4 regions of the Citrobacter sp. CRE-46 genome follow, and region 3 is predicted to be linked to each of the others. Evidence: predicted binding sites of a transcription regulator. Region 3 holds the regulator's gene; each other region holds the start of a gene.
The links. The regulator LexA, encoded in region 3, represses DNA repair genes until DNA is damaged. The targets are predictions, from matches to a motif close to TNCTGTATGTACATACAGNA.
Positions count from the first base shown of each region.

Region 1 (7,381 bases), 1.3 Mb from region 3:
GCTTTCAACGTTGGTTTTTAACTGCTCCATCGTCGTTGCTCCCAGCAGGGTGCTGGCGACAAACGGCTGACGACGCACGAATGCCAGCGCCATTTGCGCAGGATCCAGATTATGGCGTTTCGCGATATCCACATAGGCTGCAACGGCCTTTTGCGTTTGCTCACCGCTGTAGCGTGTGAAACGGCTAAACAACGTATTACGTGCGCCGGCAGGCTTCGCGCCGTTCAGATACTTACCGGTTAGCGTACCGAAGCCCAGGCAAGAATAGGCCAGTAGTTCAACCCCTTCGTACTGGCTGACTTCTGCCAGTCCAACTTCATAGCTACGGTTCAGCAGGCTGTAGGGATTCTGGATAGTGGCGATGCGCGGCAGATCGTGTTTGTCCGCCAGATGCAGATAACGCATCACGCCAAACGCGGTTTCATTGGAAACGCCGATGTAGCGAATTTTTCCCGCGCGCTGAAACTCAGCCAGCGCGTCCAGCGTATCCAGCAGGGAGACGACCGGCGCGGAGTCCGTCCAGCTGTAGCCTAACTTACCAAAGCAGTTGGTGGGGCGCTGCGGCCAGTGAACCTGATACAGATCCAGGTAATCGGTTTGCAGTCTTTTCAGACTGTCGTGCAGCGCTTCACGGATATTTTTACGGTCCAGCGCCTGATTTGGTCGAATGCCGCTGTCGTTGTTACGTGATGGCCCACTGACCTTCGACGCCACGATTAGCTTTTCGCGGCTACCGTGTTTGGCTAGCCAGTTGCCCACGTAAGTTTCGGTGAGCCCCTGGGTTTCAGGACGCGGCGGTACCGGATACATCTCGGCAACGTCGATCAAATTTATGCCTTGTGCCACGGCATAATCGAGCTGTGCATGGGCGTCGGCTTCGCTGTTTTGTTCACCAAACGTCATTGTGCCCAGCCCCAGTGTACTGACTTCCAGCGAGCTGTGGGGTATACGGTGATATTGCATAGCCGTTTCCTTTTTATAATCACAACATAAGGATTATAAAAATGGCTGAGGGAAGAGAAAAAGGGAAGTAAAATTGTTAAGGCCAGCGCGCTGCTGACCTCAACCATCAGCGTTCAATGATTTGAGATACATCGTCGCGGTTGATCTGCATCGCATTGCCTTGCTGATCGTGGTAGCTCACCAGACCGGTATCGTCGTCAATCTCTGGTTTTCCGTCGGTCAGGATCATTCGGCCATCTTTTGTCGCCATTACATAATCGCTGCTGCACCCAGAAACTACAAAAGCCAGTCCTACGGCGGAAATCAAAACTGCCCATTTTTTCATCTGCTTATCCTCTCATGGCCTGCGTCTGACAATAGTTTAGTAATAACGCGAAGTTATGCATGACGAAAGCAGTAAAATCTTAAACTGTGAGAAGAGGTAGGTCCGGCGCGGTATTCGCTCCCCTTGCGGGGAGCGACAGATTTCATCAGAGCGGATTTTTTTTATTACGCCACAGGTTCAGTGTCTCTACCGCGATAGAGAAGAACATGGCGAAATAGATGTATCCTTTCGGAACGTGGACGTCGAAACTTTCCAGAATTAGCGTAAAACCGACCAGAATCAGGAAAGAGAGCGCCAGCATTTTCACTGAAGGGTGACGATCGACAAACTCACCAATTGGGCGAGCAGCAAACATCATCACGCCCACGGCAATCACCACCGCCGCCATCATGATAAACAGATGGTCAGACAAGCCTACCGCTGTAATTACGGAATCCAGACTGAAGATAATGTCTAACAACATGATCTGCACAATCGCGCCCAGGAATGAAGAGACACGGGTTTTCAGTCCCTCTTCCTCACCTTCAATGGATTCGTGGATCTCTTTACTGGCTTTCCAGATCAGGAACAACCCGCCGAGCAGAAGGATCAGGTCGCGCGCCGAAATCGCCTCGCCAAATACCTCGAACAACGGGTTTGTCAGCCGTGTTACCCAGGCGATAGAGGCCAGCAGCGCCAGACGCATAATCATTGCTGCCGCCAGCCCAATACGTCGGGCATGATTGCGTTGCGCTGTCGGAAGTTTGGCTACAACCAGAGAGAGGAAAATAATATTGTCGATCCCAAGAACGATCTCCAGCAGCGTCAGCGTACCGAGCGCAAGCCAGGCGTTAGGATCGGTTATCCATGCAAATAACATCGAGCAAAGTCCTGCCAAAAAAAAGAAGCGGTAATTATAGGCCCGTAACGCGGCGGGTGAAAGGCCGGACGGTGCCTATTGCGGCTGGAATAAGAAATGCCGCTCAAGCAATGCGCGCGTGAAGTTCTTTTTCAGATAAAACCCGCGCGGCAGGGTCAGGATGGGTTCGCCATGGGCGCCAATCGCTTCGGTAAGCGCTCGGGCATTGGCGGCTTTGGGACGCAGTTGTAACACTTCCCCATGGCGAGCGGTGATGCGTTCGACGTGGCCTAGCACAATCATGTCCATTAGTTCTTCCCAGTCCAACCGTAATTGCTGGTCTTCTTCGTCGTTCGGGCTCCAGAGCAAGGGCGAGCCGACGCGACGTTCAGCCAGTGGAATGCTGCGTTCACACTCTACCGGGATCCACAGTACGCGTTTAAGTTTGTGCCGCACATGGCTGGTTTCCCAGGTGACGCCTGTATTGCCAGTTAACGGCGCTACGCATACGAAGGTGGTTTCCAGCGGTCTGCCAAGACTGTCCACAGGGATCGTTTTCAGCTCTACGCCCAGCGCCGCAAAATCCTGCTCCGGCTTGCTGCCTGCGCTGGCGCCCAGCCAAATCTCCAGCAGGACGCCAATCCAGCCTTTATCACGCTTGAGATCCCTTGGGGTGACGAGTCCCGCCATGGTCGCCAATTCTCCCAACGAGTAGCCCGCAAGCTGCCGCGCCTGAGTCAGCAATTGGGCTTCAGAGTCAGGCGGAGAAAGTAACGGATGGAGTTCTGGCATCGGGTCAACCCTTAGGTGAAAAAATGAGCAATGATTTTATACCGTGTGGACAGAGTTTATCTTTTTCCACATGCTTTATTCAATTATATGATTTATATTGGTTTTTATATTCACGCGCGCGGAGTTGCGCAACAGCAATGTAGGTTTTCCAATTCTGGTCACTGACAATGAACAGGATCTTACACCATGTTATCCACAGAAAGATGGGATAACTGTGAAAAACCCCCACTACTGTTTCAATTTACAGCCTTGACGTGCGACGAAAATCGAATTTTTACACAAATTGTGCCTAACTTATTGGCATAATCTGTGGATAAAACCAACGCTGGTCGATCTTTCATCAGCGTGAAGATCGTGTGCGTGACACACATCACATTTATGTGTTTGCGTTGGTATCGATCGTTTTTAACTTAATGAATATATAAGACTATTTTTTATATGTGACGAATGTCTTATTCGGACTGTTCTGGGTTTTCCCATAGTAATTCCGTACTTCTTCACAACTATATCCACAGAAAAGGTGAATAAAATCGCCCAGAATGCCCTTCTTCTGTTTATAACTCGGGGCTTCGCTGTGAGTTATTCAATTGTTATTAGAATATCGCACCCTTAACAGAGTGGTTTACCGCCTCTCAGGAGTGTGAAACAATCGTTTGTATATAAGGTTTATGTTGGGGTAGTCCGGTGATTGATGACGATGGCTACCGCCCGAATGTAGGGATAGTAATTTGTAACCGCCAGGGGCAGGTCATGTGGGCCCGGCGATTTGGTCAGCACTCCTGGCAATTCCCACAAGGTGGGATAAACGCAGGAGAGACGGCAGAGCAGGCGATGTACCGGGAACTCTTTGAAGAAGTGGGTCTCAGCCGTAAAGATGTACGGATCCTTGCTTCTACTCGTAACTGGTTGCGTTACAAGTTACCGAAACGTTTGGTGCGTTGGGACACAAAGCCGGTTTGTATCGGCCAGAAACAAAAATGGTTTCTTCTGCAATTAGTCAGCAGCGATGCTGAAATTAATATGCAAACCAGCAGTACACCTGAGTTCGACGGCTGGCGCTGGGTGAGTTACTGGTATCCGGTTCGACAGGTGGTGTCATTTAAACGCGATGTCTATCGCAGGGTGATGAAAGAATTCGCAAGTGTTGTCATGGCGCTTCAGGAGAGCACTCCTAAACCGCAAAGCGCACCTGCGTACAGACGTAAAAGAGGTTAAGCTACGCAAATTATGCTCACCCGCCTGCGCGAAATAGTCGAAAAGGTGGCCAGTGCTCCGCGTCTTAATGAGGCGCTCAATATACTGGTTACCGACATCTGTCTTGCGATGGATACAGAGGTCTGCTCGGTCTATCTGGCCGATCACGACCGACGTTGTTATTACCTCATGGCGACACGAGGTCTGAAAAAACCACGTGGTCGCACCGTCGCACTCGCGTTTGATGAAGGTATCGTTGGCCTGGTTGGCAGGCTGGCGGAACCTATCAACCTCGCCGATGCGCAAAAACATCCCAGCTTTAAATACATTCCTTCGGTAAAAGAAGAGCGCTTTCGTGCGTTCTTAGGCGTACCGATTATTCAGCGTCGTCAGCTGTTAGGTGTGCTGGTGGTGCAGCAGCGTGAATTACGTCAGTACGACGAAAGCGAAGAGTCTTTCCTGGTGACGCTCGCCACGCAAATGGCGGCCATACTTTCCCAGTCGCAACTGAACGCACTGTTCGGCCAATACCGGCAAACGCGTATCCGTGCATTGCCTGCCGCTCCCGGCGTAGCCATTGCCGAAGGCTGGCAGGATGCAACGCTACCGCTGATGGAGCAGGTCTATCAGGCTTCAACGCTGGACCCGGTGCTTGAGCGCGAGCGGCTGACCGGCGCGCTGGAAGAGGCGGCGAACGAATTCCGCCGTTACAGCAAACGCTTTACCGCCGGGGCGCAGAAAGAAACGGCGGCGATCTTTGATCTCTACTCGCACCTGCTTTCTGATACCCGCCTGCGCCGCGAACTGTTTGCGGAAGTGGATAACGGCTCGGTGGCTGAGTGGGCCGTTAAAACGATCATCGAAAAATTTGCCGAACAGTTTGCCGCGCTGAGCGATAACTATCTCAAAGAGCGGGCCGGAGATTTACGCGCGCTGGGCCAGCGTCTGCTGTTCCATCTTGACGACTCGATCCAGGGACCGAATGCCTGGCCGGAACGTTTTGTGCTGGTGGCGGATGAGCTTTCCGCTACGACGCTGGCGGAACTTCCCCAGGACCGGTTAGTCGGCGTGGTTGTCCGGGACGGCGCAGCCAACTCTCATGCGGCGATTATGGTGCGTGCGCTGGGTATTCCTACCGTCATGGGGGCTGATATCCAGCCGTCAGTACTACACCGTCGAACGTTGGTGGTGGATGGTTATCGTGGTGAAGTGCTGGTCGATCCGGAACCGGTATTGGTCCAGGAATACCAGCGCCTTATCAGCGAAGAGATCGAGCTGAGCCGCCTGGCGGAAGATGACGTTAACCAACCGGCGCAGTTAAAAAGCGGCGAGCGCGTGAAGGTGATGCTCAATGCGGGTCTCAGCCCGGAACATGAAGAGAAGCTGGGCAGTCGGATCGATGGCATTGGTCTGTATCGCACAGAAATTCCTTTCATGCTGCAAAGCGGCTTTCCTTCGGAAGAAGAACAGGTTGCGCAGTATCAAGGGATGCTGCAAATGTTTAACGACAAGCCGGTGACTCTGCGGACGCTGGATGTCGGGGCCGATAAACAGCTGCCCTACATGCCGATCAGTGAAGAGAACCCATGCCTTGGCTGGCGTGGGATCCGCATTACGCTCGATCAACCGGAGATCTTTTTGATCCAGGTCCGGGCCATGCTGCGTGCAAACGCGGCAACCGGTAACCTGAGCATTTTACTGCCGATGGTGACCAGTATTGATGAAGTGGACGAAGCGCGACGCCTGATTGAACGCGCCGGACGCGAAGTGGAAGAGATGATCGGTTACGCAATCCCGAAACCGCGCATCGGCATCATGCTGGAAGTTCCGTCGATGGTGTTTATGTTGCCGCATCTGGCTAACCGGATAGACTTTATCTCGGTCGGAACCAACGATCTCACCCAATACATTCTGGCCGTTGATCGTAACAATACGCGGGTGGCCAGCATTTATGACAGCCTGCATCCGGGGATGTTACGTGCGCTGGCGATGATTGCGCAAGAAGCCGAAAGAAGCGGTATCGATTTGCGCTTATGCGGTGAAATGGCGGGCGATCCGATGTGCGTGGCCATTCTGATCGGCCTGGGTTTCCGTCATTTATCAATGAACGGTCGATCCGTGGCTCGCGTTAAATATCTGCTGCGCCATATCGATTTTGGCGAGGCGCAAACGCTGGCTCAGCGCAGCCTGGAAGCGCAGATGGCGGCAGAAGTACGCCATCAGGTGGCGGCCTTTATGGAGCGCCGCGGTATGGGGGGGCTGATTCGCGGGGGACTGTAGGCCTGATAAGCGTAACGTTGCCAGGCATTACGGGGGAAAGATTACCTATACAGATCTTTTACATCTTCCCGGCATCCGCTGCGATCCCCTTGTGCTATCATTCGCACCTTTGGAGCGCCTGCTTTATGCAGGCGCGCTTATCAATTGCTGTCTGACTTCAGCGAAATAACAAGAACTTGTGGTGACAGATGACCAGTAGCTATCTGCATTTTCCGGATTTCGATCCGGTCATTTTCTCAATCGGACCCGTCGCGCTTCACTGGTACGGCTTGATGTATTTGGTGGGTTTTATTTTCGCGATGTGGCTGGCGACGCGCCGTGCTAATCGTCCGGGCAGTGGCTGGACTAAAAATGAAGTAGAAAACTTACTGTATGCAGGCTTCCTCGGGGTTTTCCTCGGCGGACGTATTGGTTACGTACTGTTCTATAACTTCCCATTGTTCCTCGATAATCCGCTGTATCTGTTCCGCGTCTGGGATGGCGGTATGTCCTTCCACGGCGGGCTTATCGGCGTGATTCTGGTGATGATTATCTTCGCCAGACGCACCAAGCGTTCGTTCTTCCAGGTTTCTGATTTCATCGCTCCGCTGATCCCGTTTGGTCTGGGCGCAGGGCGTCTGGGTAATTTTATCAACGGTGAACTGTGGGGACGCGTCGACCCGAACTTCAAGTATGCCATGCTGTTCCCGGGCTCCCGTACCGAAGATATTTTACTGCTGCAAACCAACCCGCAGTGGCAGTCCATTTTTGATACCTACGGCTCGCTGCCGCGTCACGCCTCGCAGCTTTATGAGATGGCGCTGGAAGGGGTTGTACTGTTTATCATTCTGAACCTGTACATTCGCAAGCCGCGTCCTATGGGGGCGGTGTCCGGTCTGTTCCTGATTGGTTATGGCGCGTTTCGTATTATCGTTGAATTCTTCCGCCAGCCGGACGCACAGTTTACCGGCACCTGGGTGCAGTACATCAGCATGGGACAGATCCTCTCT
Region 1 covers NZ_CM184341.1:965,267-972,647, forward strand. The annotation lists gene AC534G_RS04670 (NADP(H)-dependent aldo-keto reductase) at 1-963, opposite strand, end outside; gene ygdR (lipoprotein YgdR) at 1,070-1,288, opposite strand; gene AC534G_RS04680 (TerC family protein) at 1,434-2,147, opposite strand; gene mutH (DNA mismatch repair endonuclease MutH) at 2,223-2,918, opposite strand; gene rppH (RNA pyrophosphohydrolase) at 3,603-4,133, shown strand; gene ptsP (phosphoenolpyruvate--protein phosphotransferase) at 4,146-6,392, shown strand; gene lgt (prolipoprotein diacylglyceryl transferase) at 6,581-7,381, shown strand, end outside.
Region 1: a site for LexA is predicted at 3,148-3,167, ahead of mutH (DNA mismatch repair endonuclease MutH). Genes of this name have one in related genera too.

Region 2 (7,381 bases), on a different replicon from region 3:
TTAACTTTTTGCTGGATAAACTGGCCGCCGATAAAAAGTTGCTCGCGACGAGTCAACAAATCACAAATATCGTCAAGGAGCATTGGCGTCGTTATAGGTCTGAGGCCTAATTCCCTGCGGCGTTCGTTTACCAGAGTTTTGTAGTGTTTCAGAATTTTGCGTGTTTCAGGTGTCATTTTCATAGGGAACCTTTTTCCGGCAGGGTTTCCCCTGCCTTATCTGAATTAGCGACGAAAAACATAGCCATCAATGAAGTTGAAAGTGTCGATAAACAAATCACGGGCAAACGCGTCATAGTCAAAGTAGCCGCGCAGGCTCTCAGGGATAGCCGCCAGCAGGCTGTGTTCGTTCACGTAGTCCACAGCAAAATCTTCTTCGCTCACGGCCTCGCCATAGTAGGCGTCTTCGAACGCGTCAAAGTCGCATTCGCCGCTGTATTCGGCCCACGCGATAAATGCCGCGTCCTTACCTACATCCTTCGCCTGTTTGTAGGCATCGATGAAATCCCAGTCCACAGAGCTTTCAGAGGCAAACTGAGAAGGAATGCCTTCCCAGTCCTGAAACATCAGTTCCGGGTCATGCTCATTCGCGTGGAGCGCGTGGCAGGCTTCCAGAAAGTCTTCTTTCTCGTCGAAATCGGTCAAATCAAACCATTTTCCGGCCAGGCTGCCACAGTTGTATTTGTGATAAGTGCCAACGTATACCGCCGGGGTGGTGGTGCTGATAGTGTTCATGGGTGTTCCCTCCATAGTCCAGGTTATCTGAGTACCGGCTTACGCCGTGCCGACACGACAGCCCGACGAAAAGCGGAGGATGCAAGGTCGGAAGCGGAGGCCGCAGCGCAGATAAAGCAGAGGCGGTCTGGACGGTTTTTCTGCGAATTTTTGAGCAGAAAAACAACGGGAAGAACGCCGATAATCATCAAAAATAACTGCGACCGGGTGACGGTGGAGGTGGCGCCAGCCACGTGCCTTGCATACGCAGCGGTCGGGCTAAAGTGAAGGCACGGCGTTAGCCGCAGACCGCACGAAATCTCATCCCGCGCGCGCCCGTAACAGCGTGGAGGTCGCGCTGGTATAGCGGAGCAGCGCGACATCCGATTCCTGTTCAGAACTGCGGGGCAATCTGCCCCGCCCGTCGGTCACGCAGCAATCCGGATTCCGGAGAATGACCGCATCATCGCGTCAATTTCGACGCGGGCCTCGCTGACCGCATCACGTAACCAGCGGCGCTCAAACCATACGCGTGATGGGCTGTCCGGGTGACGCAGCGCGAACGGTACGTCCGTGACACCAACAACGCGACCGCGACATTCGAGACGGATCTGGAGGCGACGAAACGTTTCCTGCCCGTCGAGGACGGCTTTCAGGCGCGCGTCGAGAGTGTCGTTATCCCACTCGGTATCATCGCTTCCGGCTTCCACTTCAATCACGGAGAGCGTGAAGTTGCGCGTCCGGCGGGTAAACACCAGAGGATCAGCAGCAGGACGCAGGGCTTCTGTCAGGCGGTATCCGGCAGCGGCGACACAGCTACAGACATGGTTGATTTCGTCTCGCAGGGCTTTCAGGAGGCACAGGATTTGTTTTACCGACATCCCGGCAGGACAGTTATCGTATTCCAGCGAAATCGTGCCAGCGTGGGCTTTGCGGTGGCCCAGCGAGTTGCGGTAAAGACGAACAATCAGATCGCTCCCGCCAACTAATGGCAGCAGTTCATTCAGTGCGCTATCCGGCATCAGGCCACGCAGCGCAATTTCAGGCAACAGGCGCAGCAGATCGGACGCCCCCAGTTGGCCATAGAAAGCGACGCCTTCCCCACGCGAATAATTCAGGCTGGTATCGATATCCATCGTGGCTGGCCAGCCACGGGCAACCAGCGTGTTACGGGTGTGACGGTGCATAAAGCGATAAGCGGTGGTCATAGTTTTCTCCTTGTCTCGACGCGGCGACTGCTTCGCCGTGCCGATACGACAGCCCGACGATCCGCGGGAAATGCAAGGGCGGAACCGGAGGCCGCAGCGCAGATAAAAGCAGAAACGGTCTGGACGGTTATCGAGCGAAACCTGAGCGAGAGAACGACGGGAAGAACGTTGAAAAACATAAAAAATTTACTGCGACCGGGCGATGGTGGAGATGGCCCGGCCATGTCCCTTGCATTAACCGCAGTCGGGCTATAGTGGAGGCACGGCGTTGACACCCGCCGCGACACCGGCGCGGCATAAAAAGCGGAGTCCACGACATCCTTATGGCTGATTTGGCGGGCTGACAATGCAGCCCGGCCACGGTTAGCGGGTGAATTCGTCCCAGTGTTCGTTGAACTGATTCTGAACCCGCGGGCTTGTCAGATCACCGGTAACAACCCAGGCATCCAGGAATTTAAGCTCCTGCAGGATAGAACTTTCAACATCATCAAGCAGTGTGATGCTGTTAAACCAGACCGACTTTCCGGAACGATAAGCCCATCGGCAGCCATCACTCTCTTCCAGGCATTCCTGCCACCAGGTTCTCCCCATATAAACAACCCCGGCTTCCGCCAGCGCCAGACTCTCCGCCTGGATCAGGAAATATGCCGGAAACTCAAGATCAGAAACTTCGATATCGACGCCAATCAACCAGGTATTCATTATTTCTTTGCCTCTTCAATCGCCCACTGCAGGTGATCCCAGTTGAAACCGATATTGGCATCATGGCATTCATCAGCGAGTGCCATCGCAGCCTCAATCGTCTCGTTGTCCAGCGTGTTATCGAGCGAAAGGAAATCGTCGGCCAGCCAGAACGTCCCTGTACAAAGTGCATCCAGAGGATGTTGCTGCAATCTGGCAATCATCCCCGATACAGTCATTTCACGACGCCACAGACCAGGTGTCGGGAAAACTGCGTTGGCCACATCAAACCACTCCCAGTCTCCTGGCGGTACCGGCCATTTCACCATTTCGGTCTGAACGCCTGGTAGCCAGGACAGACGCTCAAGGATCTCCCCCAGGGAAAACTTATGGCCACTTACATCGTCACTGGCCAGACAGTGGCCATTGAGAAACACCGCATGCTGGCCATCATCCAGCGTAATACACGTCAGCTTAAACATATTTCCCTCCTTAACCCGGCACCCATCTGCGCCGTGCCGACACGACAGCCCGACGATCAGTGGTTAATGCAAGGGCGCCAGCAAGGCCGGTAGCCGGTAATAGCAGAGGCGTTCCGAACGGGTTTTCCGTGAAAATTGAGCGGAAAACCGACGGAAGGAACGACGATAAGACGTTAAATCACAGGCGGCCGGGTGCAGCTGGCGGCGCAGCTTCCCTTGCATTCACCACAGTCGGGCTATAGTGAAGGCACGGCGCACCCATGCCTGAAGATGGGATAACCAGACGCTGCCGGTTCAATACCGGCAGTGGATGGCTGGGGAGAGATGATGAGCCCCGGTTTCCCGGGGACGTCTTCAGGAAAAGCTGGAGGTTAATTCCCGATCGTGGATGATACGCTGGCGTACCTCGTCAGCCAGAGCATGAAGCGCTTTCAGCGGTAGCCAATGGCGTACTGGCGCTCCCGGACGAATAATGCAAATGCCGGCGCTGCGGTCACCTTCGCGGACCATATCAAAATCACGGTAAATCGCGAGGCCAACGGCAACAACTGCGGCCCCGTGGTGAAAAATTTCTGTCAGCCATAGTTGCTGTTGTTCAGCATCCGGGCGCATCAGCGGCGGCATATCATTCCACGCTTCACCAAAAACCCAGAAGTGGCGTGTCTGGCGCTCAAAAATATTAATCCCTTCATACTGGGCTCCGGTCATGTCGTTAATAATGCCGGCATCAATGAAGATCTGACGGCACAGGACCATCAAATCGGCTTCAATCGCTTCAGTCAGGCCAATACAGATCGGGTTCGCCTCCTCAAAATCAACCCGAACACAAGGATCACCTTTCAGGATTTCGCCGCTGACGCTTGCACACAGGTTGAGATCACTGCACATCTGCTGCAGGCCATGGACCGCACGGGTATCAAGATGGCCACGTGAAGCAATCGCCGGCAGCATCGCCATAATAGATTCGGTAGTGACATGGCCCGAAATAGTGAAGCAATAACAGTTTGCATCAGGCTGGACAACGACTGACGACGGCCAGTTGTTTTCTGACAGGATCTGACGGCTGCGGGTTGGTGCAAGAGTCATATAAAGATTCATAGGGTACTCCTTCGTTTGATTTACCGGGCTTCTTCTGCCGTAGCTTTTACGTACGGGAGGATATCTCCCGCCATAAGCGACAGGCGGCAACGTGCCATCAGGCAAAAATCAAGTTCCGGAGGCAAAGCCGCAGCGCAAGCGACCAGAGGGAGTGCGAACGGGTGCAGCAGCAGGCGACTTTATTTTTGCCGGCACGGTGCAACTGTTTAAGCGATGGCTGGAGATAATCTGACTGCAATAGAGCAGCAAAGTGACTTCATTGGATATACCCACATCGTTATCCCCCGATTCTGTGGATAAGTAACCCAGCTCTCAACGAGTGCAAGGTACCACATCACCGGTGGAGTTTTTCCAGGAACTACAGAGGGTTAAAGGCAGCAAAAAATCAATACTTGAAAGTGTCTTCAATAAGGCAATAATACTGTATATGCAAACAGTGTTATTTGAGGTGGTTATGTTTGAGTTTATACGTGCTGACAGCAATCCAGAGTTGACGCCCATCCCTCTCTATAGCGATCGCTGCCAGGCTGGGTTTCCCTCACCGGCCCAGGACTACGTGGAGGCCGAATTAGACCTGAACCAGTACTGTATATCGCGGCCCAGCTCAACCTACTTTGTACGAGCTATCGGCAACTCGATGACCGACATCGGCCTGCATTCGGGCGACTTGATGATCGTCGATAAAGCCGAACAGGCTCAGCACGGAGACATCGTCATAGCTGAGATAGAGGGAGAGTTCACGGTTAAGAGATTGCTGCTGAGGCCACGGCCTGGACTGCAGGCGATGAACCCAGCCTACCCAACTCTATGGCCAGACCCGGAGAACCTGCAGATCTTCGGTGTCGTGACGGCATTTGTGCACAAAACCCGGGGACATGATTGATGTTCGCCCTGGCTGATGTGAACAGCTTTTATGCGAGTTGTGAGAAGGTCTTTCGTCCTGACTTACGTGATAGACCAGTGGTTGTTCTTAGCAATAACGATGGTTGTGTTATAGCCAGATCTAAGGAAGCCAAGCGGCTTGGAATCAAAATGGGGATCCCCTGGTTTCAGCTAAAAGCAATGCAGTTCCCGGAGAAAGTCCTAACGTTTTCCAGTAATTATGAGCTGTACGCAAGTCTGAGCAACCGGGTCATGGCACATCTGGAAGAATTGGCGCCCCGCGTTGAGCAGTATAGTATCGACGAAATGTTCCTGGATATTCGCGGCATCGATGGCTGTACTGACTTTGAAGATTTCGGACGGCAGCTGCGCGAGCACGTCCTAAGAGGAACCGGACTGACAATTGGTGTCGGGATGGGACCGACAAAAACTTTAGCAAAATCAGCACAATGGGCTTCTAAGGAGTGGCCGCAATTTGGGGGCGTGCTGGCCCTGACTACTGGCAATCTCCGTAGGACAGAGAAACTGCTCTCACTGCAGCCAGTGGAGGAAATCTGGGGGGTTGGTCGCCGCATAGGCAAAAAGCTGAATACATACGGCGTGACAACTGCGCTGCAGCTGGCGCGCATGAACCCTGCCTTTGTACGCAAGAACTTTACCGTGGTGCTGGAGCGGACAGTACGCGAGCTGAACGGTGAGGCCTGTATATCTCTTGAAGAGGCACCGCCCGCAAAGCAGCAGATTGTCTGCAGCCGATCATTCGGAGAGCGCATCACGACTTACGAAGCGTTGCGACAGGCTATCTGCCAGTACGCCGAACGCGCGGCTGAAAAATTGCGGGGAGAACATCAGTTCTGCCGGCACATATCGGTCTTTATCAAAACCTCCCCTTTCGCAGTCAACGAAGCTTATTACGGCAACGTGGCCAGTGAAAAGCTTCTAGTGCCTACACGCGACACCCGAGACATCATTAATGCCTCAGTAAAAGCCCTGGACTGTATCTGGCTCGACGGGCATCGATATGCAAAGGCTGGAGTAATGCTGAATGACTTCACCCCTACGGGAGTAGCACAGTTAAATCTTTTCGATGACGTTAAGCCGCGGGAATGTAGCGAGGAGCTAATGAAAGCCCTGGATGGCATAAACCATTCAGGGCTCGGGAGGGTATGGTTTGCTGGGCGCGGAATAGCGCCGGACTGGCAGATGAAAAGAGAAATGCTGTCGCCGGCATACACAACTAAATGGACTGATATACCGTGCGCCTCAATTTGAGTATCAGAGAAAGCTCTTCATTTTTTCTCGGGCTTCTTCCAGTCGCTGCTGCTCATCATCCTCTACGACTTCGGGCTTGATTGCAGGGGTAAACTGCCCAGCTCCCAGTTCCTGAAGCACTGAGCGAATATCAGCCTGCGTAGGTTTCCATCCGGTGGTCTGGCTGAGCAGCCCGGTCAACTGGTCAGCTGTAAACTCCTTGTTCAGCATCGCGGCCAGAAGCGCGGGTAATCTAGGATCCAGTTGCTGCAGAGCCATTCCGGAAATAAACGCATTCCGGAACAACTCGCCCCGGGTAGAACGGGGAACGGCTTCAATGACTTCCAGAGCCTGTCTGTCTGCATCCTTCTCAGGATGCAGATATAACGTGAATTTTTTCCGTTCCTCACTCACTTCATTACTCCCCTTTAAATACGGCGATCGCTTCTACCAGTGCGGTCTGTGGAGAGGCCATCATAACCACTTTCGGGCCCAGATGTTGCCATGCCGCCTGGACTGCCGTTTCGATAAGCGGTGCACCACCACCGACAATATAAACCCGGTTTACATGACGGAAATCGGCAAGGTCATCCACCACCCGAGCCCCCAGACTGGCGATTGCGCTTTCAATGGTATCCATCACCAGTGGGATTTTGCTCTCGTCATTAATCACCTGACGGACAAAATCCATATCGTGGCGGTGTTTTATCAATTCATCAGCCACCATGGCACTGGTATCACTTGAAGCCATACGAAGCGCACTGAGGGCACTCTGAGTGACCATTGACACACCAATATCCGAATTACCATGAATGGCACTGACCGCATCAAACTGCCCGACAATGACGCCAACATCTAGAGTCGTCCCGCCAAGGTCGATTACCAGCGATTTCTCGTAAGGCCCGACACTGTCTTTTACCAGACGGGTAAACACGGCAGGCAGGGATTCCGGCATAACTTCAACGTGTTCAATACTGAACGTCTCACCTTTATTCAGTTTTACCGGCCGCATAAGGTTGTCGATCTTGCGCTGAATGTTGAGCTCATTCTTCTGGCATTCTTTTGT
Region 2 covers NZ_JCAPUG010000002.1:109,887-117,267, forward strand. The annotation lists gene AC534G_RS25965 (hypothetical protein) at 1-182, opposite strand, end outside; gene AC534G_RS25970 (antirestriction protein ArdA) at 225-734, opposite strand; gene AC534G_RS25975 (YubG family protein) at 1,142-1,921, opposite strand; gene AC534G_RS25980 (hypothetical protein) at 2,285-2,623, opposite strand; gene AC534G_RS25985 (hypothetical protein) at 2,623-3,084, opposite strand; gene AC534G_RS25990 (hypothetical protein) at 3,439-4,182, opposite strand; gene umuD (translesion error-prone DNA polymerase V autoproteolytic subunit) at 4,637-5,065, shown strand; gene AC534G_RS26000 (Y-family DNA polymerase) at 5,065-6,336, shown strand; gene AC534G_RS26005 (plasmid partitioning/stability family protein) at 6,340-6,663, opposite strand; gene parM (plasmid segregation protein ParM domain-containing protein) at 6,734-7,381, opposite strand, start outside.
Region 2: a site for LexA is predicted at 4,602-4,621, ahead of umuD (translesion error-prone DNA polymerase V autoproteolytic subunit). Genes of this name have one in related genera too.

Region 3 (7,381 bases):
AAGGATGCCGTGGCGAAAGGCGATGTCGATAAAGCGCTGAAGCTGCTTGATGAAGCTGAACGTCTGGGATCCAAATCAGCCCGATCCACCTTTATCAGCAGTGTAAAAGGCAAGGGGTAAACATCTCCCCACATTGTTGATTTTGCAACAACTGGTGCGTCTCCTGGCGCACCTTTTTTTATCCTTCAGTGCGAATTGTTACGCTTATGTTGCTCTGTCGATCACTTAATTGTGTTTGCTCACCCCGTAATGCCTTTTCTGCGATACAATGCCTTTAGGTTATAAATCGGAGAGTAAGGCATGCCACACCCTGCGTTAACGCAACTGCGTGCGCTGCGTTATTTTGATGCGATCCCGGCGCTGGACCCGCAACTGCTCGACTGGTTGTTACTGGAAGATTCCATGACCAAACGTTTTGAGCAGCAGGGCAAAGAAGTCACCGTCACGTTGATTCGCGAAGCGTTCGTTGGGCAAAATGAGGTGGCTGAAGAACTGACGCTGCTGCCTAAAGAGTCCCGCTATTGGTTACGCGAAATCCTGTTATGCGCGGATGGTGAACCCTGGCTTGCCGGGCGTACCGTGGTGCCTGAATCCACCCTGTGTGGCCCTGAACTGGCCTTACAAAACCTGGGGAAAACACCGCTCGGACGCTACCTGTTTACGTCATCGACATTGACCCGAGATTTTATTGAGATTGGCCGCGATGCAGCGCTGTGGGGGCGTCGTTCCCGCCTGCGGCTGAGCGGTAAGCCGTTGATGCTTACCGAGCTTTTTCTGCCTGCATCGCCGTTGTACTGAGAGGAAGATAAAGATGGAGTGGAGTCTGACGCAGAATAAGCTGCTGGCGTTTCACCGCTTGATGCGTACGGATAAGCCAATCGGCGCCTTACTGCTGCTCTGGCCTACGCTGTGGGCATTATGGGTAGCAACCCCTGGTATGCCGCAACTGTGGATCCTGGCGGTTTTTGTCGCCGGCGTATGGTTAATGCGCGCTGCCGGATGCGTGGTGAATGACTATGCCGACAGGAAGTTTGACGGCCACGTTAAGCGTACCGCGAATCGACCGCTGCCGAGCGGGGCTGTCACCGAGAAAGAAGCCCGAACGCTGTTTGTCGTACTGGTATTGCTGGCCTTCCTGCTGGTATTGACGCTCAATACGATGACCATTTTGTTGTCCGTTGCGGCACTAGCGCTGGCGTGGGTTTACCCGTTTATGAAGCGCTATACGCATCTGCCGCAGGTGGTGCTGGGGGCGGCGTTTGGCTGGTCGATCCCGATGGCGTTCGCCGCCGTGAGCGAGTCTGTACCGCTGAGCTGCTGGCTGATGTTCCTCGCCAATATCCTCTGGGCGGTGGCCTATGATACGCAGTATGCAATGGTTGACCGCGATGATGACCTGAAGATCGGTATTAAATCGACCGCGATTCTGTTCGGCCAGAACGACAAGCTGATTATTGGTATTCTGCAGGTGGGCGTGCTGGTGCTGATGGCGCTGGTGGGCTGGTTAAACGGGTTGGGGCTGGGCTATTACTGGTCTCTGTTAGTGGCTGGGGCGCTGTTTGTGTATCAGCAGAAACTGATCGTCAACCGTGAACGTGACGCCTGCTTTAAAGCGTTTATGAACAATAACTATGTTGGTCTGGTGCTGTTCTTAGGCCTGGCAATGAGCTACTGGCATTTTTGAGTTTGGCTTAGCCTGCAAAATAAAAACCGGTCATTTCGACCGGTTTTTTTATGCTTACTCGCCTTGTGTGGCGCTCTCGATGGTCAGACGCACATCCGACGTGACCAGTTCGGCCAGCATCTGATAGATCTTCATCGTCTCTTCCGGTTCGGCATCTCCGGTATCGCTGATATATCCTTCGTCACGCAGCGTCAGCACCAGAGAGCTGAACACGGCCTTGTCGAAGAATTCCGGCGCGTTAATGCCATGCAGGACGGAAAGACGCTGTGCCACGGTGCGGCTCTCTTTCTCCAGCGTACCACGGTTGATAGATGGGTTAGCGCTCAGCAGCCAGAAGGTAATAGCGTAGCGCTGCAACGTCTCACGAGCACCCGCCGCCAGCAGCTGTAGCGTACGGGAGCGGGCCGGATTGATATGCAGTTCGTCATCGTCCAGGGTGATGAGTCCCTGGCGCTGCATTTCGCTGGCCAGTTCGTCGATCACGCCAGCGAGTTCGTCACGCTCCCAGCGCAGGAACAGCTCCGCTTTCAGCATTGGGTATAGCGCTTCAATATGCTGCAGCAGCGCGGCGCGTGAAATATGACGATGCTGGGTTACGATGGCCGCCATTAACGAAGGCAGAACCAGCATATGCGCAATGTTGTTGCGGTAGTACGTCATCAATACCGCCTGCTCACGCGGCAGAATGATGATGTCGCCAATGGTGTCTTTCTCGACCTCAAACTTGTTCATCTGCAAGGCATGGTCAATCAGTTCACTGGCGCTCTGCGCAGGAACCGTCGCATCCGGGGCATACGGTACGTTGCGCAGTAGACTCAGATAGCAATCGAGTTGTTCAGTCAACTGCTCACGGGTCAGAGAGCGCTGGCGGGAAGCCAGTAACGCGGTACAGCACAGGTTCATGGCGTTGGCCGCGCCTGCGTTGTTAATGCGTACCATCAGATCGGCGGCAATGTTATTTACCGTCGGCGTCAGCCAGGCAGGACGGATAGACTCAATAGGATCGATAGATTCACGCCACTCCGGCACGTGCTGGTTGAGGTAAGTCATCAACGGCATCGGCTCGCCAAAGTTAACGTAACCCTGACCCAGATTACGCAGCTTGCTTAAGCCACGCAGCATTTGCGGCAGGCTCTCTTTCTCTTTCGTCGCGCCCCGCAGCTCTTTCGCATACGTGCCCACTTCCATGACGTGCTCGTAGCCGATGTAGATCGGTACGAGGGTAATCGGACGCGTACCGCCGCGCAGCATCGCCTGAATGGTCATCGACAGCGTGCCGGTTTTCGGGTCAAGCAAACGACCAGTACGTGAACGACCGCCTTCGACAAAGTACTCAACCGAGTAGCCGCGGCTGAACAACTCGCCCAGGTATTCGCGGAAAACGGTGGAATAAAGCTTGTTGCCCTTGAAGGTACGACGAATAAAGAACGCGCCCAGACGGCGGAAGATCGGACCTGCTGGCCAGAAATTCAGGTTGATGCCTGCCGCGATGTGCGGCGGAACCAGACCCTGATGATACAGCACGTACGACAGCAGCATATAGTCCATATGGCTGCGGTGGCACGGAACATAGACGATTTCGTGGCCATCGTGCGCCAACTGGCGTACACGCTCTGCATTATGAACGTTAATCCCCTGATACAGACGGTTCCAGGTAAAGCCCAGAATACGGTCTGTCAGACGGATCATCTCGTAGGAGAAGTTGGCGGCAATCTCTTCCATCAGCGCTATCGCATTTTGCTGCGCTTTTTCGTGGGAGATTTTTTTACTGCGCGCTTCATCTTCTACCGCGCGCGCGATAGCTTTTGAGGCCAACAGCTTGTTAAACAGATCCTGTCGGGCAGGGAGGCGCGGACCGACTGCGGCCAGGCGCTGGCGTGCAAAGTGCATACGCGCTACGCGCGCCAATTTCTGGGCGATAATTTTATCTGTACCGTGTTCATCCGCCATACGACGCAGGGAAACCGACGGGGAGAAGCGGACAAAGCTGTCGCGACCCAGCCAGGACACAGCAAAGAATTTTTGTACGCCGTTCAGCATACGCAGCGGCGGGTTGACCTCGCCTTTTTCGCGCCCGGGCGCACGGCCAAACATCACCGAAACCGGCACCATCTGCACATCCAGGTCTGGATTGCTGCGATGCAAGTCGAGATAGTTATGGAATAGCTTAATAGACTCTTCTTTTGGCGTGTAATAGGTGAAGACACGTGGGCCGCCGTGAATAAACACGTAGCGCGGCAGTAGAGTTCCGTCTATCTCCAGCGGTTCCAGGGGATCCGGGAGATCGTGCGCCAGACATTGGGCGCGCAGCGTCAGCAAGTCTGCTTTGGAGTTGTACGGTAGGACGTACATAATGGGGCGAGAAGTATCGAGCCCCAATTCCGGTGCGGGTTCCGCCGGAATAGACTTGCTTTTTACCAGTACGCTTAATGGTAAATTCAGTAATTTGTAGTAAATTCGTGGCCAGCCGGACATAAACGATGTAAAGCCTCTGGTTAATAATGCAAATGCGCTGCAAGGATATCAGAAAGTTTAGTGAATTTCTGGTGTATCCGGTCATACTTCGCGCTGCTTTGCCACACCCTGAAACAAACGGGGTAACGTTACAATGACATTGACGCTAATAATGTAAAAAGGTTCTTTTTGATGGCCAATAATACCACTGGATTCACCCGAATTATCAAAGCTGCAGGCTATTCCTGGAAAGGTTTTCGCGCCGCATGGATTAATGAGGCGGCATTTCGTCAGGAAAGCGTTGCCGTTCTGCTAGGCGTTGCCATCGCCTGCTGGCTGGACGTCGACGCCATTACGCGCGTGTTGCTGATTGGTTCCGTGATGCTGGTGATGATCGTTGAAATTCTTAACAGTGCGATAGAGGCGGTGGTTGATCGTATCGGTTCCGAGTACCACGAACTGTCTGGTCGTGCGAAAGACATGGGGTCGGCGGCGGTATTGCTGTCGATTTTTGTCGCCCTGATCACCTGGGGCATCCTGTTGTGGTCGCATTTGCGATAAAGATTCCACAACTTCATCATTCTCCTGTTTTTTGTGCAGTTTGCGGTTCCAAAATCACCTTTAGCTGTATATACTCACAGCATAACTGTATATACACCCAGGGGGCGGAATGAAAGCGTTAACGGCCAGGCAGCAAGAGGTGTTTGATCTTATTAGAGATCACATTAGCCAGACAGGTATGCCACCGACGCGTGCGGAGATCGCGCAGCGTTTGGGGTTCCGTTCCCCAAACGCTGCTGAAGAACATCTGAAAGCGCTGGCGCGTAAAGGCGTGCTGGAAATTGTATCCGGCGCATCGCGTGGTATTCGTCTGTTGCAGGAAGAAGAAGAAGGTTTACCGCTTGTCGGGCGCGTTGCGGCAGGTGAGCCACTTCTGGCGCAGCAACACATCGAAGGCCATTATCAGGTCGATCCTTCACTGTTCAAACCGAACGCCGATTTTCTGCTGCGCGTCAGCGGTATGTCGATGAAAGACATCGGGATTATGGACGGTGATTTGCTGGCCGTGCATAAAACACAGGATGTGCGTAACGGTCAGGTTGTTGTCGCGCGCATTGACGACGAAGTGACGGTGAAGCGCCTGAAAAAACAGGGCAACAAGGTTGAACTCCTGCCAGAAAACAGCGAATTCAAACCCATTGTGGTCGACCTGCGCGAGCAAAACTTCACTATTGAAGGGCTGGCGGTAGGCGTCATTCGTAACGGGGAATGGCTGTAATACTCTGTTGAGTCCCTGTAGGCCGGATAAGACGTTTGCGTCGCCATCCGGCAACTCGCCCGGTGGCACTGCGCTTACCGGGCCAGGGCAACATCTTCCAGTACCTCTAACTTCTTTTCAGGCTCTATTTCATGCCTTTCTTTACCTCCTCCGACAAAGCACTCTGGCGTCTTGCCTTACCGATGATCTTCTCCAATATCACCGTTCCCTTGCTGGGATTGGTCGATACCGCGGTCATTGGTCATCTGGATAGTCCGGTCTATCTTGGCGGCGTTGCCGTTGGCGCCACCGCGACCAGTTTTCTCTTTATGTTGCTGCTTTTTTTACGCATGAGCACCACAGGTCTTACCGCCCAGGCATTTGGCGCGAAAAATCCGCAGGCACTGGCGCGTGCGCTGGTGCAGCCGCTAATGCTGGCGCTGGGGGCGGGGCTGCTTATCGCACTGTTTCGGACGCCGATTATCGATCTGGCTCTGCATATTGTCGGCGGCAGTGAAGCCGTACTGGAGCAGGCCCGACGTTTCCTGGAAATCCGTTGGTTAAGCGCCCCCGCCTCGCTGGCGAATCTGGTACTGCTCGGCTGGCTGCTTGGCGTTCAGTATGCACGGGCGCCGGTTATCCTGCTGATTGTCGGTAATGTTCTCAATATTGTGCTCGATTTATGGCTGGTGATGGGCCTGCATATGAACGTGCAGGGCGCGGCGCTGGCGACGGTCACCGCCGAATATGCCACCTTGCTGATCGGTCTGTTAATGGTACGCAAAGTCCTGCATATGCGCGGAATTTCGCTGGCAATGTTGAAACAGGCCTGGCGTGGCAATTTCCGCCGCTTACTGGCGCTTAACCGCGACATCATGCTGCGCTCGCTGTTGCTACAGCTCTGTTTCGGTGCCATTACGGTGCTGGGCGCGCGCCTGGGGAGCGATATCATTGCGGTAAATGCCGTTCTGATGACCCTGCTGACCTTTACCGCCTACGCGCTGGACGGGTTTGCCTACGCCGTTGAAGCGCATTCTGGTCAGGCCTATGGCGCACGGGATGGCAGCCAGTTACTGGATGTCTGGCGCGCAGCCTGCCGACAGTCCGGTCTTGTGGCGATTCTGTTTTCGCTGGTTTATGCCCTGTTTGGCGAGCACATTATAGCGTTGCTGACCTCGCTCCCGCAGATTCAACTGCTGGCCGATCGTTATCTTATCTGGCAGGTGATTTTGCCGCTGGTTGGCGTCTGGTGTTATTTGCTGGACGGTATGTTTATCGGCGCAACACGGGCTGCAGAAATGCGCAACAGCATGGCCGTTGCCGCCGCGGGATTCGCATTAACGTTACTGGCTTTACCGCTGCTGGGTAACCACGGTTTGTGGCTGGCACTCACTGTGTTTCTCGCCCTGCGCGGGCTTTCACTGGCCTTTATCTGGCGACGTCACTGGCGCAACGGGACGTGGTTCGTTGAAGCCTGACGGTTAAAAATTCTGAATAGTGAATCGAATGCCGAATCAGTGACTACACTTATTCTCACGTCCAGCAGAAAAGATAGCGGAGTTGGACGAGATACTCTGGCTATTCACAACCTAACGATGAGGATTTGATGATGAATAAAGACGAAGTCGGCGGCAACTGGAAACAGTTCAAAGGTAAAGTGAAAGAGCAATGGGGCAAACTGACCGACGATGATATGACGGTCATTGAAGGCAAACGTGACCAACTGGTCGGTAAAGTCCAGGAGCGTTACGGTTATGCAAAAGATCAGGCGGAGAAAGAAGTCACTGACTGGGAAACCCGCAACGATTACCGCTGGTAATTAGTCCCCTCCTGAGAGTACAAGGATGTACGCTCTCTGGCTTAGCGACCGACTTTCTTTTTCACCAGAATTGAGTGGTCATGCTGACATTCGCCTGGATGGCGACAGGCTTCAACCTCCACGCATGCCGGGCACAGCCCGTGAGCTTCAATCACGTTATGCCGCA
Region 3 covers NZ_CM184341.1:4,869,900-4,877,280, reverse strand. The annotation lists gene malM (maltose operon protein MalM) at 1-120, shown strand, start outside; gene ubiC (chorismate lyase) at 301-798, shown strand; gene ubiA (4-hydroxybenzoate octaprenyltransferase) at 812-1,684, shown strand; gene plsB (glycerol-3-phosphate 1-O-acyltransferase PlsB) at 1,739-4,159, opposite strand; gene AC534G_RS23660 (diacylglycerol kinase) at 4,331-4,699, shown strand; gene lexA (transcriptional repressor LexA) at 4,809-5,417, shown strand; gene dinF (MATE family efflux transporter DinF) at 5,549-6,874, shown strand; gene AC534G_RS23645 (CsbD family protein) at 7,006-7,215, shown strand; gene zur (zinc uptake transcriptional repressor Zur) at 7,257-7,381, opposite strand, start outside.

Region 4 (7,381 bases), on a different replicon from region 3:
ACGCCTGCCATCCTGCTTACTGGCTTTTTCCACCCTGTAAGATGAAATGACCGCCGATGTACACGGCACACTGACAGGTCATGTAGTAACAAATTTCATCCATCACCTGCGCGGTGGTCAGTTCCCGCTGACCGGCATCACGTCGGCGGGCATTAATCAGGGCTTTGTACTGTCGCAGGATCTCACGGCTTTGTGGTGCAAGTTTCATACGTTTTCTCCTTAACCGGCGGGTTTCCCCGCCGGACATTAATCAGTTACTGAAGACATAGCCGTCATGGAACACATAGCCGCTGCTGAACAGGTCACGCGCCCAGGCTTCAAAATCGAAATAGCTGCGCAACGGCTCCGGCACCTCATTTAACAGGCCGTTGTCCTCAACCATCACCCGCGCATAGTCCTCCTCGCTTTCCGCCTCGCCGCGGTACGCATCATCAAACGCGTCATAGTTACATTCGCCGGTATACTCCGCCCAGGCGATAAAAGCGGCTTCCCTGCCCTCTTCTTCGGCGCGTTTGTAAGCGGTGATAAAATCCCAGTCAATGGAGCATTCAGAGACGAACTGCGACGGGATACCTTCCCAGTCCTGAAACATAAACTCGGCATCCCATTCATCGGCATGCAGCGCCTGACATGCCTCGTAAAAATCCTCCCTGCCGTCAAACTCCGTCAGATCAAACCATTTGCCAAAAATGCTGCCGCAGTTGTATTTGTGATACGTGCCCACGTAAACAGCAGGTGTGGTGGTCGTAGTGCTCATAAAAAATCCTCCCTAGTCGATGTCGTCTGAGTTCCGGCTTACGCCGTGCCGACACGACAGCCGGGCGAAAAGCGGAGGATGCAAGGGCGTCACCGAAGCCGCAGCGCAGTAAAAAAGCAGGAGCAGGCTGGACGGTTTGACGGCGAAAAATGAGCCGGAAAACGACGGGAAGACGGCGGCTAATGCCTTTGAAATAAACTGCGACCGGGTGAAGGTGACGGCGTTTACGCTTCCCTTGCATCAGCCGCGGCCCGGCTACAGTAGAGGCACGGCGTTTGCCGCAGGCCGCACGGGACGTAACTCACTGCGAAACCGGAACAACGTGGAGGAAGAGCATAAAAGCGGAGCCGGCGACATCCTTATCCTTCGTGCCAGATTCAGGGGGCCGCCGCCCCCTGCTGTTCGCTACACTGGCCGTATTGCTGACAGGGCATTGCGGACAAGACTGATTTCTGCACGCGCTTCTGCCATGACCTCATGTAACAGGGTTAAATCCATCCACCGGCGCGGAGGCTCGCCCGGAATACGCAGCACATCGCACATCTGGCCACATGCCAGGATTTGATCCACTTTGTCGCTGATAACAAAGAACTCGACGCTACTGTAGCGTGCCCCTTTGTTCAGGATGGCATCGAGCACCACCGGCAAATTGTCATCATCGTCCAGCCAGCAGGGCATATCATTTTCCTTCACAACCAGACGGAAATTTCGGGTCTGGCGATAAAACAGCGTTTCCCCGCGCGTGTTCAGTGCCGCCTTTATCCGGCGCGCATCCTCCCATACCTGCCGGGATACATCCCGCACGGCGCGGGACAGGCAATCCGTTACAGCCTGAATCTCCGGCTCCGTCAGCCATTCCCCGGCCCAGGGGAAAGCTATCTGTGTTCCGTCCTCCGGAAGCTGCGGCGCGTCGGCATAGCGGCTGCCGGATAAAATAATCTGCGCTGGCGTCCCGGCTATTTTTGTCATGGCATTTTGCAGCTCTGCGGGTATGTCACCGGTACAAAGTAAAGGAAGCAGATGAACAATATTTGCCGCATCCAGACGGACATAAATGCTTATCCATCCCGGTTTATTGACCGGATCACGCTGATCAACATCGGTATGGTCAGGCCATCCATAATCAGCAATCAAATCGCGCGCACGGCGCATCACAAGGGCGTTTAACGTGGTGGTTTCCTGCATAATGGGTTCCTCTGAACGGGGTCAGTACACGCCGCCCGGGCGGCGTGTTGATTTCATTTTTTCAGTAATGCGCGAACTTTCGCCGCATCAGCCAGGCGGCGGGTAACGCTTTCCGGCATCGGATGATTGCTGTCACGGGCGGTCCATTCCCTGTGCCATAACGCCTGTTCGGCAGTGGTCAGCAGGGTTTCAAGCAGATCCGCCGGCACCATCACCGCCGGAACGGCCTCTTTCACCTGTTCAATCAGATCCATCACCGCACCGGCAGACACGCCCGACTCAAGCCGTTGTTCCTCCGGAATGGCGTCCATACGCGCCAGTACCGCCCTTGTGTCCTGCTCCGAAACGGCATATTCCATTCCGTCGGCCAGTGCTTCGATATCCGCCGGGGACCAGACAATGAGGTTCAAAGGGGTTTCTGCGGGATACTGCTCACGCAACAAGCGGCAGAGGTTTTCACAGGTTCCGTACATGTTTTTCTCCTTAGTCCTTAAAGCAGGCATCCAGCTCAAGCATTTCGTTGTATGCCGCCATAAACAGGGCATTGATGCGAAAAAGGGTCTGACGGGCCAAGCGTTCGGCCAGCACATCAGAGTCAAAGCGATAGCGGTGCTCCATCCCGTTCAGCGTCGCCCGCAGGTCACACATGCTGTTGGCGACTTCCGCCACTTCTGCGCGGAGTTTTTCGTGTCCTGCATAGTTCATTACGCGGCCTCCGGGAACTCGTCGTTAGCGGCCGGGTACTGCATGGCGCGCCGGACGGCGGCCAGACGCTGCTGTCCGGCCCGGTGATACTGCTCAAGCAATTCAATACCGATGTAACGACGGCCAGCCTGGAGGGCGGCCACGCAGGTGGAGCCACTGCCGGCAAAGGGGTCGAGCACAATCGCGCCGGGATGTGTGAAGGACTCAATCAGCGGTTGCAGGCTGGTTACGGGTTTTTCGGTCGGGTGGTGCCGGTTGCCTGAATATTTCCACGCAATTACGTCATTCAACGGGTTTTGCGGCAGGGGCGGACGGCCTTTTGCAAGGATGTAGGCGCATTCGTGGCGATAGCCCACATATGCGGCCTTCGATGTGTAGGTTTTGGTAAACACCAGGTGGCCGACAACGCTGAATCCCGCATTTTTCCACGCAGCCATAAAGCGATCAACGCGGTTCCAGCCGTAGAAGCTCACCATCAGTGCGTCTTTTTTCAGCACGCGATACATCTCATGGCAGGCGGGTTGCAGCCATTCATCGGTTTTATCGCCGGCGATGGTACGCCCCTGACGGTCACGAAAACCGACGAGATATGGCGGGTCGGTGAGAATGAAATCGACAGCATTATCCGGAAAGCCGGACATGATATGGACGCAATTACCCTGGATAAATCGGGACATGGTAGTTCTCCTTTCTCAAATGCGGCGCCAGTTACGCCGTGCCGATACGACAGCCGGGCGAAAAGTGGAGAATGCAGGGGCGGTGCCGCAAGCCGCAGCGCAGTGAAAAAGCCCACACTGGCTGGACGGTTTGACGGCGAAAATTGAGACGGAAAACGACGGGAAGACAGCGGGTAAAGCCTTTGAAATAAACTGCGACCGGGTGAGGACACCGGCAGAGCGAACCCTTGCATTCGAAGCGGCCCGGCTACAGTAGCGGCACGGCGGCCACACGATGGCAGGAATCTGAAAAACGGCCTATGTTCTGAACTGATGAAAACACAGATTTCGCATGCGAAATCTACACAGGAAAAACGATAATGTGCGGTCGGTTTACGCAGTACAACTCCCGCGAGGAGTACCTGGCCTTTCTCGGAGAAGAAGCAGAACGGGACATCCCGTATGATCCGGAGCCCGTCGGCCGCTACAACGTTGCGCCCGGAACCCGTGTATTACTGCTAAGTGAACGCCGCTCGCAGCTGCATCTTGATCCTGTTCACTGGGGTTATGCGCCGGAGTGGTGGAACAAGCCCGCTCTCATCAACGCCAGAAGTGAAACTGCGGCAGGCAGCCGGATGTTCAGGCCACTCTGGGAGCACGGACGGGCCATTGTTTTTGCTGACGGCTGGTTTGAGTGGAAACAGCAAAACGGCGTGAAACAGCCGTTTTTCATTTACCGCAAGGACGGAAATCCACTCCTGCTCGCTGCCATCGGGAAACCACCTTTTGAGGATGGCAATGACCAGGAAGGATTTCTGATCGTCACGGCAGCTGCGGATGAGGGACTGCTGGATATTCACGATCGGCGACCGCTCGTGTACTCACCGGATGCCGCACGTAAATGGCTCAGTGAAAACACAACCGGTAAAGAGGCGGAAGACATTGCCCGTGAGGGCAGTCTTTCCGCCGAAGATTTCACATGGCACCCCGTCAGCCGGGCTGTTGGCAATCCCCGTAACCAGGGCCGGGAACTGATAGAGCCACTGGCTTAGCAGACGGTGAGATACCCGGTATCCACTCACAGGGTTATGCACCGTTTCTGTGGATAACCCTGAGCCTGTTTTATCCGCCAGAACAATGACCTGGCAGGAGCCGGTAAAATTCTCCTTGCAGGACAGAAAAAATCCTAAATAATACTGTATATAAAAACAGGTATTTTAAGAGGTATGCCATGATCCTTTTTGTCACTCCCGCATCTGAGCCAGCACAGCTCACCGCACCACTTTTCACCGAGCGCTGTCCGGCAGGTTTTCCCTCACCGGCTGCAGACTATACCGAAGACGAACTGGATCTGAATACCTACTGTATCCGTCGCCCCAGCGCGACCTATTTTGTCCGGGCCATTGGCGACTCGATGAAAGATATGGGCCTGCACTCCGGCGATTTAATGGTTGTCGACAAAGCTGAAAAACCCATGCAGGGGGATATTGTCATCGCGGAAACAGATGGCGAGTTCACCGTTAAACGTCTGCAGCTTAAACCCCGAATCGCCCTGCTGCCGATGAATCCCGCCTACCCCACCCTTTACCCGGAGGAACTGCAGATATTCGGCGTGGTGATGGCATTCATCCATAAGACGCGGGGTATGGACTGATGTTCGCTCTGGCTGACGTCAACAGCTTCTATGCGAGCTGTGAAAAGGTGTTTCGTCCGGACCTGCGTAACAGGCCCGTTGTGGTGCTCAGTAACAACGATGGTTGCGTCATCGCGCGCAGCGCCGAAGCGAAACGGCTGGGCATTAAGATGGGCGTCCCCTGGTTCCAGCTGAAGACGGCAGAATTCCCGGAGCCGGTCATCACGTTCTCGAGCAATTACGAGTTTTATGCATCGCTGTCGAACAGGGTTATGTCTCATCTCGAGGAGCTGGCGCCGCGCGTGGAGCAGTACAGCATCGACGAGATGTTTCTGGACATTCGCGGCATAGACCGCTGCATTAATTTTGAGGACTTCGGCCGGCAGCTGCGCGAGAACGTGCGCTCCGGTACCGGGCTGACAATCGGCGTCGGGATGGGGCCGACCAAAACGCTGGCTAAAAGCGCGCAATGGGCATCGAAAGAGTGGCCACAGTTCGGTGGGGTGCTTGCCCTGACGTCACATAATCCAAAACGAACGGAGAAACTGCTCTCACTGCAGCCGGTGGAAGAAATCTGGGGAGTGGGTCGCAGGATATCCAGGAAACTGGGCACAATGGGCATCACCACTGCACTGCAGCTGGCGCGCGCTAACCCTGTATTTATCAGGAAAAATTTCAACGTTGTGCTGGAGAGAACCGTCCGGGAACTCAACGGAGAAAGCTGTATTTCGCTTGAAGAAACCCCGCCACCAAAACAACAGATTGTCTGTAGTCGCAGCTTCGGACAGCGGATCACCACCTATGAAGAAATGCGCCAGGCAGTCTGCCAGTATGCCGAACGTGCGGCAGAAAAATTGCGTGGTGAACGCCAGTACTGCCGGCACATCTCAACTTTCATCAAGTCCTCACCTTTTGCAGTTAATGAACCGTACTACGGAAACGTGGCCACTGAGAAGTTGATCACACCTACCCGTGACACCCGAGATATCATCGCGGCGGCGGTCAGATCTCTTGACAGGATCTGGCTCGATGGCCACCGTTACGCCAAAGCGGGGATAATGCTTAACGATTTTACTCCGAGCGGCGTTACGCAGCTGAATCTTTTCGATGAAATACAGCCGCGACCGCACAGCGATGAGCTGATGAAGGTCGTGGACGGTATTAACCATTCAGGACTTGGGAAAGTCTGGTTTGCGGGACGAGGCATTGCTCCTGAGTGGCAAATGAAACGAGAAATGCTTTCACCTGCGTACACAACGCGCTGGAATGATCTTCCGGTGGCAATGTTAAGATGATCTGCCACTTAAAGATTTCGCATGCGAAATCTTTTGATTTAATCACGTCGATGCAGCTGTATAAGAGCCTCAGAAGGACGATAGTGCTGCTTTGCCCACCGCCCGTAATTATTAACGGACTCATACTGACGTTCTGCAGCACCATCACGGTAATACAGTATATGGATAATTCCATGAAGCTGTAGGTAACTGGCTACCGTGGTTACATTATTACGAACGAAGCGCGTGTGGCTCTGGAAGGTATCAAGATCAACTCCATCCTGTCCGTCATCAAGCGCATCAAGAATAAAAGCGATTAATGCAGAAGCGATAGAACGTCTGCCAGAGCCTGCGATACAAGCATCAAGCTCTTGAAAGGTCATGTGGATTTCCTGTTGTAACGGTAGCTGGCATCCTCTTCAATTGCTGCCACGAACCATCCGGTAGCAGTTTGCCTGTCTATACTATCAGGCAAGGAAGCGACTAACTGCTCAAGTGGAAGTGTACGATTAGCTCTGAATATCAGCGCAGACATACCACACCAGTCCTGGTTACTTTCGGGCTTCCAGCCGATGCTGAGCATCAATGTTAACGCCGTCTGAGCTGCCCACAACGGAGTTTCAGCCGGGTTAGAGGCCCATGAAAGTAACGCCGCGCCGGGTACGGGCCTGCTTCTTGTAACATATCCCAGATTGATAGCCGCTTCTGTTAATGCGGCAGCTGCTTCGGATTGCGTTCCGGGATAACGAAGCGCCCAGTGGCGGACAATTTGGCCACGGAATGCCGTGGCCATTTCGGTGAACGGAGTTGATTTCATCACTGAGAGCGCATCCCTTTGACGCGTAGTTCAGAAGCCTCAACTGAAATCTCACCAATATCCATTTTCACCCACACATACCCGGCTTTGTCTGGCGCACGGTCAGTCATTATTACCCCTTGCTGACCGTCTATCTCGACAACAACCTGCCAGGTTTTTACATCTGAATTGCTGTCCAGAGGCCTGGTTGGTTTTTTGTTCTGAGCCTTAGATTTCGCATGCGAAATCTCACCTTTGCTTTTGTTCTTAACTGCATCAAGAACAGCTTTAACCTGCGAACGTGAAATACCAGACTCTCGCGCAGCTGCGACAAGCTTCTCGGCCTCTTCGGGAGACTTTTCATTTACCTGTATC
Region 4 covers NZ_JCAPUG010000004.1:30,959-38,339, reverse strand. The annotation lists gene AC534G_RS26970 (hypothetical protein) at 17-208, opposite strand; gene AC534G_RS26965 (antirestriction protein ArdA) at 251-757, opposite strand; gene AC534G_RS26960 (YubG family protein) at 1,163-1,942, opposite strand; gene AC534G_RS26955 (DUF1380 family protein) at 1,996-2,415, opposite strand; gene AC534G_RS26950 (YubE family protein) at 2,426-2,647, opposite strand; gene AC534G_RS26945 (DNA methylase) at 2,647-3,324, opposite strand; gene AC534G_RS26940 (SOS response-associated peptidase family protein) at 3,684-4,355, shown strand; gene umuD (translesion error-prone DNA polymerase V autoproteolytic subunit) at 4,535-4,957, shown strand; gene AC534G_RS26930 (Y-family DNA polymerase) at 4,957-6,231, shown strand; gene AC534G_RS26925 (hypothetical protein) at 6,270-6,593, opposite strand; gene AC534G_RS26920 (hypothetical protein) at 6,590-7,027, opposite strand; gene AC534G_RS26915 (ParB/RepB/Spo0J family partition protein) at 7,027-7,381, opposite strand, start outside.
Region 4: a site for LexA is predicted at 4,498-4,517, ahead of umuD (translesion error-prone DNA polymerase V autoproteolytic subunit). Genes of this name have one in related genera too.